Spirulina major PCC 6313: one gene and its partner. The protein of the gene in region 1 binds, or shares a complex with, the protein of each later gene. Links are inferred from orthologs where the notes say so. Each region holds a gene or a part of one and is shown in the gene's direction. Other genes may lie near its edges.

What was found. Proteins that work in one complex are often made in the same cells at the same time.
Region 2: the proteins of tsaD (region 1) and tsaE are in contact, whole or in part, in a crystal structure (PDB 6N9A), measured with the Thermotoga maritima proteins. The link is inferred for Spirulina major PCC 6313 from one-to-one orthologs. Residues at the interface, in WP_004082750.1 of Thermotoga maritima: Cys10, Asp11, Arg49, His50, Leu82, Gly84, Gly135, Gly136, Glu154, Thr155, Leu156, Asp157, Asp158, Ser159, Glu162, Asp165, Lys166, Arg169, Leu170, Tyr175, Lys213, Thr214, Leu217, Tyr218, Gln221, Arg222, Asn324; in WP_004082108.1 of Thermotoga maritima: Leu37, Gly38, Lys46, Lys57, Val59, Lys60, Ser61, Thr63, Phe64, Thr65, Leu66, Met67, Val69, Pro71, Tyr82, Arg83, Leu84, Asp86, Asp88, Phe89, Asp93, Ile128, Asp130, Glu131, Arg134.

The regions. Positions count from the first base shown.
Region 1 is NZ_KV878783.1:513,262-517,896, forward strand. Bases 1,108-3,890 are described here. They hold tsaD (tRNA (adenosine(37)-N6)-threonylcarbamoyltransferase complex transferase subunit TsaD), read left to right. Parts: upstream 1,108-1,853; coding sequence 1,854-2,927; downstream 2,928-3,890. Other genes in these bases: SPI6313_RS02425 (Photosystem I reaction center subunit III), read right to left, coding at 1,108-1,568; SPI6313_RS02435 (PAS domain S-box protein), read left to right, coding at 3,402-3,890. In the rest of the region: SPI6313_RS02415 (DMT family transporter), read right to left, coding at 1-734; psaJ (photosystem I reaction center subunit IX), read right to left, coding at 897-1,016; more of SPI6313_RS02425, read right to left, coding at 1,074-1,107; more of SPI6313_RS02435, read left to right, coding at 3,891-4,635.
Region 2 is NZ_KV878783.1:3,054,642-3,058,826, reverse strand. The notes cover bases 902-3,858. They hold tsaE (tRNA (adenosine(37)-N6)-threonylcarbamoyltransferase complex ATPase subunit type 1 TsaE), read left to right. Parts: upstream 902-2,118; coding sequence 2,119-2,598; downstream 2,599-3,858. Other genes in these bases: SPI6313_RS13435 (hypothetical protein), read left to right, coding at 2,782-3,855; SPI6313_RS13445 (gluconeogenesis factor YvcK family protein), read left to right, coding at 902-2,030. Also shown: crossover junction endodeoxyribonuclease RuvC, read right to left, coding at 1-441; more of SPI6313_RS13445, read left to right, coding at 615-901; SPI6313_RS25115 (WD40 repeat domain-containing protein), read right to left, coding at 3,873-4,185. UniProt on the Escherichia coli protein: Required for the formation of a threonylcarbamoyl group on adenosine at position 37 (t(6)A37) in tRNAs that read codons beginning with adenine.

The DNA.
Region 1 (4,635 bases):
TGTTGGAGCCAAATGGCGAGATAGGTTCCCCCAACGGCTGCGATCACGATCGCGGCTCCTATCCGGCGGGTCAGGGTCGGCAGGGTGTTGCGGATCTGTGCCCTCCGACCAAGGAGCAACAGCAGTACAATCACCTCACCGCCCCCCAGTCGGATCACGGTACTCCACAGCGGCGGCATCGCGGAATCCACCAACGCCGCCCGTGACATCACCGCCCCCGTTGCCTGGGCGAATTCGGCGAGTAACCCCCACAGCAGGCCCTGTTTTAACGGTGCGATCGCTGTCTCTATGGTCGGCGTGCGTTCACTAATTACCCAGGCCACGCCGAGTAAGGTGAGGGCAATCCCCGCCCATGACCCTAGGGTGAGGGTTTCGCCCAAGGTTCCCCAGGCGAGGATCGCCGAGAGGGGCGGGGCGAGGGTTTCCAGCAAGAGGGCGCGGCGGGCCCCCAAGGTGCGGAGGGCGTTGAGGTAGGCGGTGTCACCGAGGCCAATACCGATCATGCCACTGAGGGCGAGGAGCCACACCACCGAGGGCGCAACATCGGGCAGGGGCGATCGCCCCAGAATCAGCGTCAGGAGAATCAGGGTAATGGCGATCGCGCCCTTGCTGAAATTCAACACCAGCGCCGGAATTCGCTGCCCCATCCGCCCATAGATCACCGATGCGATCGCCCAGAGCAACGCCCCCCCCAACGCCGCCAATTCCCCCTGAACTGCTGTTAATTGCACCATATCTCCATAGTTTGCCAAACCCTGGTCGGGTTGATTCGCTCTGAGCTTGAGTCCCGAACACCAACCCACAAAAAACCCGCAATTCATGAGGATGAATTGCGAGTTTGCAACACCATTCAAGCATTCAATTTAATGATGTTGTCGGTGTGACAAGGTGTTTCCCTACTGGAGAGGGTGAAACAACAAATCAGGATAAAAACGATTGATTTCAATCAGCAAGCCTGCTGTGAAGGTCAATAGCGCCATGATTAGCACGGGCGCAGTCGAAAGAAATTTTGCCATGACGGTTCTCCCAATATGTATCTATGCAAACAAACTTCAACGGCTCAATTCCCATCCCTAGCGGGGGGAAATGGGGACATCGCTGTCCGCTACCGCCATTTTGCCGGAGGTTAATTCACCAAACGCCGCCAGGGGCCAAGCGAAACCGCCCAACATGAGTTTGAAGGCGAGAGGTACATCGATGATAATTTCTTTCATCTCTGCATCTTTATCGTCACGAATGGCGATCAGATAGGCACGACCCACCCAACCAATCCAACCCGCAGCATAGAGAAACATTAAACCGGGAATGGTGAAGTCACCCACGTGATCCCAACGACCATCCACAATTAAGTGAGGATAGCCTTCCGGGCCACAGAGGGCTTCGGAATAACGCTCGGCACGTTTTTGACCGGATTGAGGATCGGCGGTGGTATTCAAAAAGGATTTTGATTTTTGAAGATACGCAGCCGATTCGCTACAGGGGACGAGGCCATAGTCATCTGCTGAAGCGGCGGGGGCAAAGTTAAGCCACAACGTCGCAACCAAGATTAAAGCCAACAACTTCCGCATAGAAATGTTACCTTTTGTTACGAAATACTACAAAGTATGTACCGTTGATTCAAAAAATCAGGTGTACAATCGATGCAATCTTACTCTGAGGCGTTAACCCAGTAAAGATTACGTTACGAAATGTGATGCAGCGTCTTGGAATTCCCATATTTACTGGGGAAGTGTCCTGATCTGGCGCGGCTCAGAATAGGCTCGCCGTCGAGATGATTCATTATTTAGAATGCGGGAGAATGTGGGGATTCGTGTTGACGCGATAATGTTGTCCTGAATGATCTTGGGTGGGCTATGGCGACCGTGTTAGCGATTGAAACGAGTTGTGATGAAACGGCGGTGGCGGTGGTGCGCGATCGCACCCTGCTCAGTAATGTGGTCGCATCCCAAATTGACCTCCATCGTCAGTACGGGGGCGTTGTGCCAGAACTGGCTTCGCGGCAGCACCTCGAAGCGGTGAACCCCTGTCTTGCCACCGCCTTAGCTGAATCAGGGTTAGGCTGGGCGGAGATTGATGCGATCGCTGCCACCTGTGCCCCCGGTCTCGTCGGTGCGTTGCTTGTGGGCATCACCGCCGCGAAAACCCTCGCCCTCCTCCATGGGAAACCCTTTTTAGGCGTGCATCACCTCGAAGGTCATCTCTACGCCACCTACCTCAGCCAACCGGAACTAGAGCCGCCGTTTCTCTGTTTACTCGTCTCCGGGGGCCATACGAGTTTGATCCAGGTCAACGCCTGCGGCTACTATACGCAACGGGGCAGCACCCGCGACGATGCGGCCGGGGAAGCCTTTGATAAAGTGGCGCGGCTTTTGGGTTTGGGCTATCCGGGCGGCCCGGCGATTGATCGCATCGCCAAAACCGGTAACCCCCACGCCTACCCCCTCCCTGAAGGGCGCGTTTCCCTGCCCAACAATGGCGGTTTTCATCCCTATGATTCCAGTTTTAGCGGCCTCAAAACGGCTGTGCTGCGCCTTGTGCAGCGTCTTCAGGCTGAGTCGGATCAATTACCGATCGCAGATCTGGCCGCGAGTTTTCAATACACGGTGGCGAAAGCCCTAACGAAACGAGCGATCGCCTGCGCCCTCGATCATCACCTGCCGTTTATTGCCGTCGGTGGCGGTGTGGCAGCCAATAGTGAACTGCGATCGCAACTCACCACCGCCGCCCAAACCCACAGCCTCGGCGTTTATTTTCCCCCCTTAAAATTTTGCACCGACAACGCCGCCATGATTGCCTGTGCCGCCGCTGAACATGTCCGCTTGGGTCACTATTCCCCCCTGAACCTCGGCGTTCAATCTCGCTGTAACATCACCCAGGTCATGGACCTGTACCCGTCTGAATTACGTCGCAGTGCTGAATATTCTTAAATATTTTTGTACAGAAAAAAGCGATGAACTCATTTAAAATAGTTAAGAGTTAGTCTTAGAAATGATGTGTTATTGCTTAACAGACAGGTCAAAATATTCTGTGGTAAGGTTGAGCAATAGTGGATCAATGGACTGTCTGGATGACATTACATTTTCAAGCTCAAATAGGATTGCCATATAGATCTTTTATTTAACGTTGATGAGGAGTTGTGATTCAACAGCTTAAACTTCGCTTTAACTCTATTTCTCTTCGGATGATGCTGGGCGGAATTTGTGCGACTCAGTTGTTAATTATTGATTAATTATTTTAAATTCTGTTGATTAAAATCCATGATTAATCTCTGTAGGAACCAATTTAATTCGATCTCGCTCCGAATCCTGCTGAGCGGTATTTTTGTCACACAGTTAGTCATTACATCGGGGTTAATTATTTATTTTTCGTACCATGAGCGACAAAAAACAATTGACACATTAGTGAGTCAAATCATAGTCAAAATTGAGCAAAATACTGAACTTTATATCCAGTCGATTCTGGCAACGCCTGAGCAAATTAATCGAATCAACCGTCAAGATGTTGAGCAAGGCCGTCTTGATTTAGAGGATCTGGCAGCGGTTGAAGAGATGATGTATGAACGGATTCAACAGTTTGATACGGTTGCGACCCTTTTGTTTGGCCGTCCCAATGGTGAGTTTCGGTCTATGCATCAAAGTACCCTTGTGCCCGGCATGATTGAAGGGGGGCGATCCGATCCGAATCAACCTCAACGGTTCGTGGTGAATTTTTTAGATCCATCGGGGCAGCCAGAGGCTGAGGTGATTGTCCTTGATCCGTTTCCGGTACACACGCGCCCCTGGTATCAACAGGCGGTGCAAAGGCGGCGGGCGGGTTGGACAGATCCGTTTCAGGTGGGTGCATCTCCGGAACTCGTGATTAGTGCTTATCTCCCGCTTTTGGATGATCAAGATGCACTCCAAGGGGTGTTTGCGGTCAATCTCAATTTACGCCGCTTGCAAACGTTTGTGCAGTCTGCTCCGTTGTGTGATGGCTGTGTGATGGTGATTGTGGATGATCAAGACTACGTGATTGCAACGTCTAGCGATGATCCATTGTTTCAGCTGACTGAGCCTTACCGTAATGTGACCAAGGGCAGCGGGTCGCCAGGCTATCGGGGGGAGTTTAAGCGGTTAAGGCTTCAGGATTTAAGCTCGGCGGCATTGCAGAGGGCGGTTGCGGAAATGTCTACGGCTCGGTCTAAGGCTCGCCCTTTAGCCATGTCTTGGCAACGGCAGTTTTCTGCCCAAAAACAACAGTATTGGCTGCAAGTGAGTGATTTGAATGAGGCTGCTCCGGGTCTGAACTGGTCTTTGATGATTGTGGTGCCACAGTCTACCTTTACGGCAGGGGTTACGATGCGTCGCTCTGAGGTTTTGCTGTGGCTGGGGAGTCTGTTGGCGATTGTGGTGGCGGCAAGTATGGGGATTGCGGCTTGGATGACGAAGCCACTGTTGAAGTTGCAGCGTAATGCGGAGGCGATCGCCGCCGGAACCCTAGATATTCCGATGGACCCGATGGGGATAGGTAGCATCTACCGCCTCAGCCAAACCTTTATTGATATGCAGCAACAGTTACGTCAATCCTTTGAGATGATTACGGAGAACGAGGACCAACTTGAGGCAATTATCAATAATATGCCGATGGGGGTGGGGG
Region 2 (4,185 bases), 2.5 Mb from region 1 along the record:
GGGGATCGCGTCGAGATCGAGTTCACGGGTAACGGCGGCTTGGACTTCGGGCTTTTTGGCGTTGCCGTAGCCGGTGAGGGCTTGTTTGACTTGGGCGGGGGTAAATTCTACCATCGGGCGGTTGCTTTGGGCGATCGCTAATAAAATCACCCCCCGCGCCTGGGCCACGGTGATCGTATTGCCCATCCGGTAGAAAAATAATTTTTCAATGGCCACAAGATCCGGTTTACTTTGCTCGATCAATGTATGGAGATCGTCATAGAGGGTGATCAGGCGATCGCCCAAGGGCGTTTTCGCCGCAGTTTGAATAATGCCACAGTCCACCAAGCGGGGCAGCGTTGCCCCATCTTCATCGATGTCAATAATGCCAAACCCGACCCGCGCTAGACCCGGATCAATGCCTAAAATGCGGCGGGGTGGAGGGGTGCGATCGCAAATCATTCCGGAGTTAGCAACATTGAAAGATTAGAAATACTAAGGGGTGAGCCAAGCTCTCACCTTTGATCAGGTTAACTAAAGAGAGTTCCGTTGAGCAGTAACCGGGGAGTTTGGTGCATTTAGGTTATTATTCAAGCGAAATCATCGATTGAGCACTGTTCTTTTTTGTGATCGTTATGTCTATTGGGTTGATTGAGCAAGCCTTGCGCAATATCAAGGTGGATAAGCAGCACTGGGCAACTGTGAGCCAGCGGACACCGAAGCAGGTCAACCTGTGGATGAAATGGCTCGCGCCGGGCTTGTTCATTAAGCGGTGGTTGTTGTTGAGTATCACCGGAACATTGCTGGCCGTGTTGGGTACGGCGATTTGGGTGGGACTCACGCCAGTGTATCGCTTGATTGGGTTTATTTCGGATCTCTTAGAAGCGATCGCCCGCGTCATGCCCAATTCCATTTCTGGCCCACTGGCCCTGGCTTTGGGGTTGATTTTTTTAGTGTGGGGCCAAACCCGCAGTTTGGGATCAATTACCGAAGTGTTACAGGTGGGCGAAGGCGAAGAACTGATCGATCGCCTCTTGGCCCATCGTCGCCTCAACCGGGGGCCGAAAATTGTCGCGATCGGGGGCGGTACGGGCTTATCAACGATCCTGCGGGGCTTAAAAGAATACAGTGCGAATATTACTGCGATCGTCACCGTGGCTGATGATGGCGGCTCCTCCGGACGACTGCGGCGGGAAATGGGGATTTTGCCCCCTGGGGATATTCGTAACTGTGTGGCGGCTTTGGCAGCGGAAGAACAGTTGCTGACGGAGTTGTTTCAATATCGATTTAATTCGGGGGATGGCTTGTCGGGCCATAGTTTTGGGAATTTGTTCCTGACGGCGATGACGGAGATTACGGGTGATCCAGAACGGGCGATCGCCGCCAGTTCTAAGGTATTAGCCGTGCGCGGTCGTGTCCTCCCTGCTACCCTCAGCGATGTGAGCCTCTGGGCCGAAATGGAAGATGGCCGCCGCATCGAAGGGGAATCCCAAATTCCCCACGCCCAGGGCCGGATCGCTACCATTGGCTGCACTCCCGATAATCCCCCCGCCCTCCCTTCTGCGATTAAGGCCATCAACGAAGCGGACTTTATTATTTTGGGCCCCGGTAGTCTCTACACCAGCGTGATTCCGAATCTCCTCGTGCCGGAAATTCGCGAGGCGATCGCTCAATCCAAAGTCCCCCGCATCTATGCCTGCAACATCATGACCCAACCGGGGGAAACCGATGGCTACACCGTGGCCGACCATATCCGCGCCATCGATCGCGCCTGTGGTCAACGCCTCTTTGATGCGGTGGTGGTGAATCGGCGATCGCCCTCGGCCCATACCCTGATCCGCTACGCCCAGGAAAAAGCGCATCCGGTGTTTTGCGATCGTGAAGACATTAGCCGCCTCGGTCGCCGGATCATCGCCGCCAATATCATGGCCGAAGACGAGCACGGCTACGTCCGCCACGACCACCAACGCCTCGCCCGCGTCCTGCTCCGATGGTATGGTAAAACCCACGGCTTCAAAAGCCTCCAAGATGAAGCGATCGTTAATCTCTAGCAATCCTATATGAGGTGTGAAATCCTCAGCCTTGAGAAACAAGGGGCTTAAGCCCCTTGCCTGTCCTGATCTAATTTAGGATTGCCATATGACCCCGACTCACATCCTCCACCTCCCCGACGCGGCCGCCACCCTCGCCCTCGGCCAACACCTGGGGCACATACTTCCCCCGACGGTTCTCCTCTTGTCTGGGGATCTTGGTGCAGGGAAAACTACCCTGATTCAGGGCCTCGGTCAAGGTCTCGGCATTGCTGACCCCATCCTCAGCCCCACCTTCACCCTAATCAACGAATACACCGACGGCCGCCTCCCCCTCTATCACCTCGATCTCTACCGCCTCGATCCGGCTGGGGTCGCCACCCTCTACCCCGAACTCTATTGGGACGGTGTCGAAGTGGAGCCGGGCATTATGGCGATCGAATGGGCCGAACGCCTCCTCGATCCACCCCCCGCCTACCTTGACATTCACCTCCACACTGTCGAACAATCTCGCCAAATTACCCTTACCTGGGTCGGCCCGGTTCCTCTGGCGTGGGCGGCGGAGTTTCGCCCTGATACCTTGGTTTAGGCGTGGGATCGGCTGGGTGAGATGGCGCGATCGCTCCCGCTCTCCATGGCACAAGGATCAACATTTATCGAGCCTGAGGCGCGTAGACCATCAATTTTCTGAGGTTTTGCATTATTCTGGTAGAGAATTCTGCGCCAATCTTGGGTGCATTGTGCTGGCCTAGCCCATCGAGAGAAAAAAGCCATGAGCGAACAAACCCCCCAGTCTCAGCAGTTTGAAACGCCGCAAACTTGGGAGACTGAACCCACCGTCACGGTTGAAAGCACCGCCACCGAGGGTGACCAGGAAACCCTGAACCCGATTCAAGAAACGGATTGGTTCACCCTGGCCCGGAAACTGCGTCAGCGCAACCGTGAACTGCTCCAACGGGCAGCGGATTTAGAGCAAGCCCTGGCCACAACCCAAGAATCGCTCCAAGCCGAACGACGCTCCTCCCAACAGCGGGAGCGGGTTACGGTGCAGCAAGGTGAAGAGTTGCTCGATGCCCAAGGGCAGATGAGTTTACTCTTTCAAGAGTTGGAAGCGTCTCACCATGTGGCACAACGGCAGCATGTTTTGATTGAAAACCTCTCGCAACAGTTGGAATTGGCCCAGGCTCAAATTGTGCGCCTTGAACAAGAATGTATTTTGGCGCGTCAAACCTATACGGAGCAGGCGAGTTTACTCCATGAGGCGGCGGATAATTCCCAAGCTCTGCGTCAGCATCTCGATCGGCAGCAGTCCCACACGCAGCAGTTTCAACTGTTGTTTGGTCGTTATTTAGAGAAGTCCGAGGCGGGAGACTGGGGGCAAGGGAGTCAAGCCGGAACCGATTCGGTTATTCGTGCGGATGAACCTGCGATCGCATCGCCATCCCCGCTTACCCAACTGCAACCGCCCCCAGAAGAGATGAAACCCTCTCCGATTCAACCCTGGTCAAATCAGCGATCGCAGCAGCCCGCTCCCCCCACCTGGGCGGCGCGTCTCTTTGACGAGGAGGAAGAACGGGCGGTGGAAATGCCCCCGGCTCCTGAAACTCCTGCTGTTTCCGTCTTTGACGCTCCCGCTCCGGCGGCTGCCCCCCCAGGCAAGTTTGCAAACTTGAACCTCCCGGACTTCCACGCAGTCCGCCGCAGTGTGATGCCCTTACCCCGCAGCCAGGCAGCGATTCAACCCCGCGAAACCCCGCCCCCGAAACCCGCCCCGACCCATCGCGCTCCGAAAAAAGTCCCGTCGATCGCAGCGGTGAACTTGCCCAGTTTTCCCAGGGTTCGTTAGGGGGTGCTGGCCGGGGTCTAGCAACCCCAGAGTTTAATTTCTGTCAGGGTCGCGGTGACAATCACCCAACCGTCGGGGCTAACGGCCACGGCGGTAATCGGTTGATCATGGGCTTTGATCAGGCGGATCGGGTTGCCGGTTGTCCAGTCGAAAATACTTAAGATGCCCTGTTGATTGCCGCTGATCACGGCTTGACTGTCGGGGCTGAGGGCGATCGCTGTCGTCCCGAAGGATTCATCATTGAGGGGGCCGAGGAGTTCTCCGGTTTCCAAATCCCAAAAACAGATATTGCTGGTGAGGGAACTACTCAGAATGGTGCGGCTGTCGTTG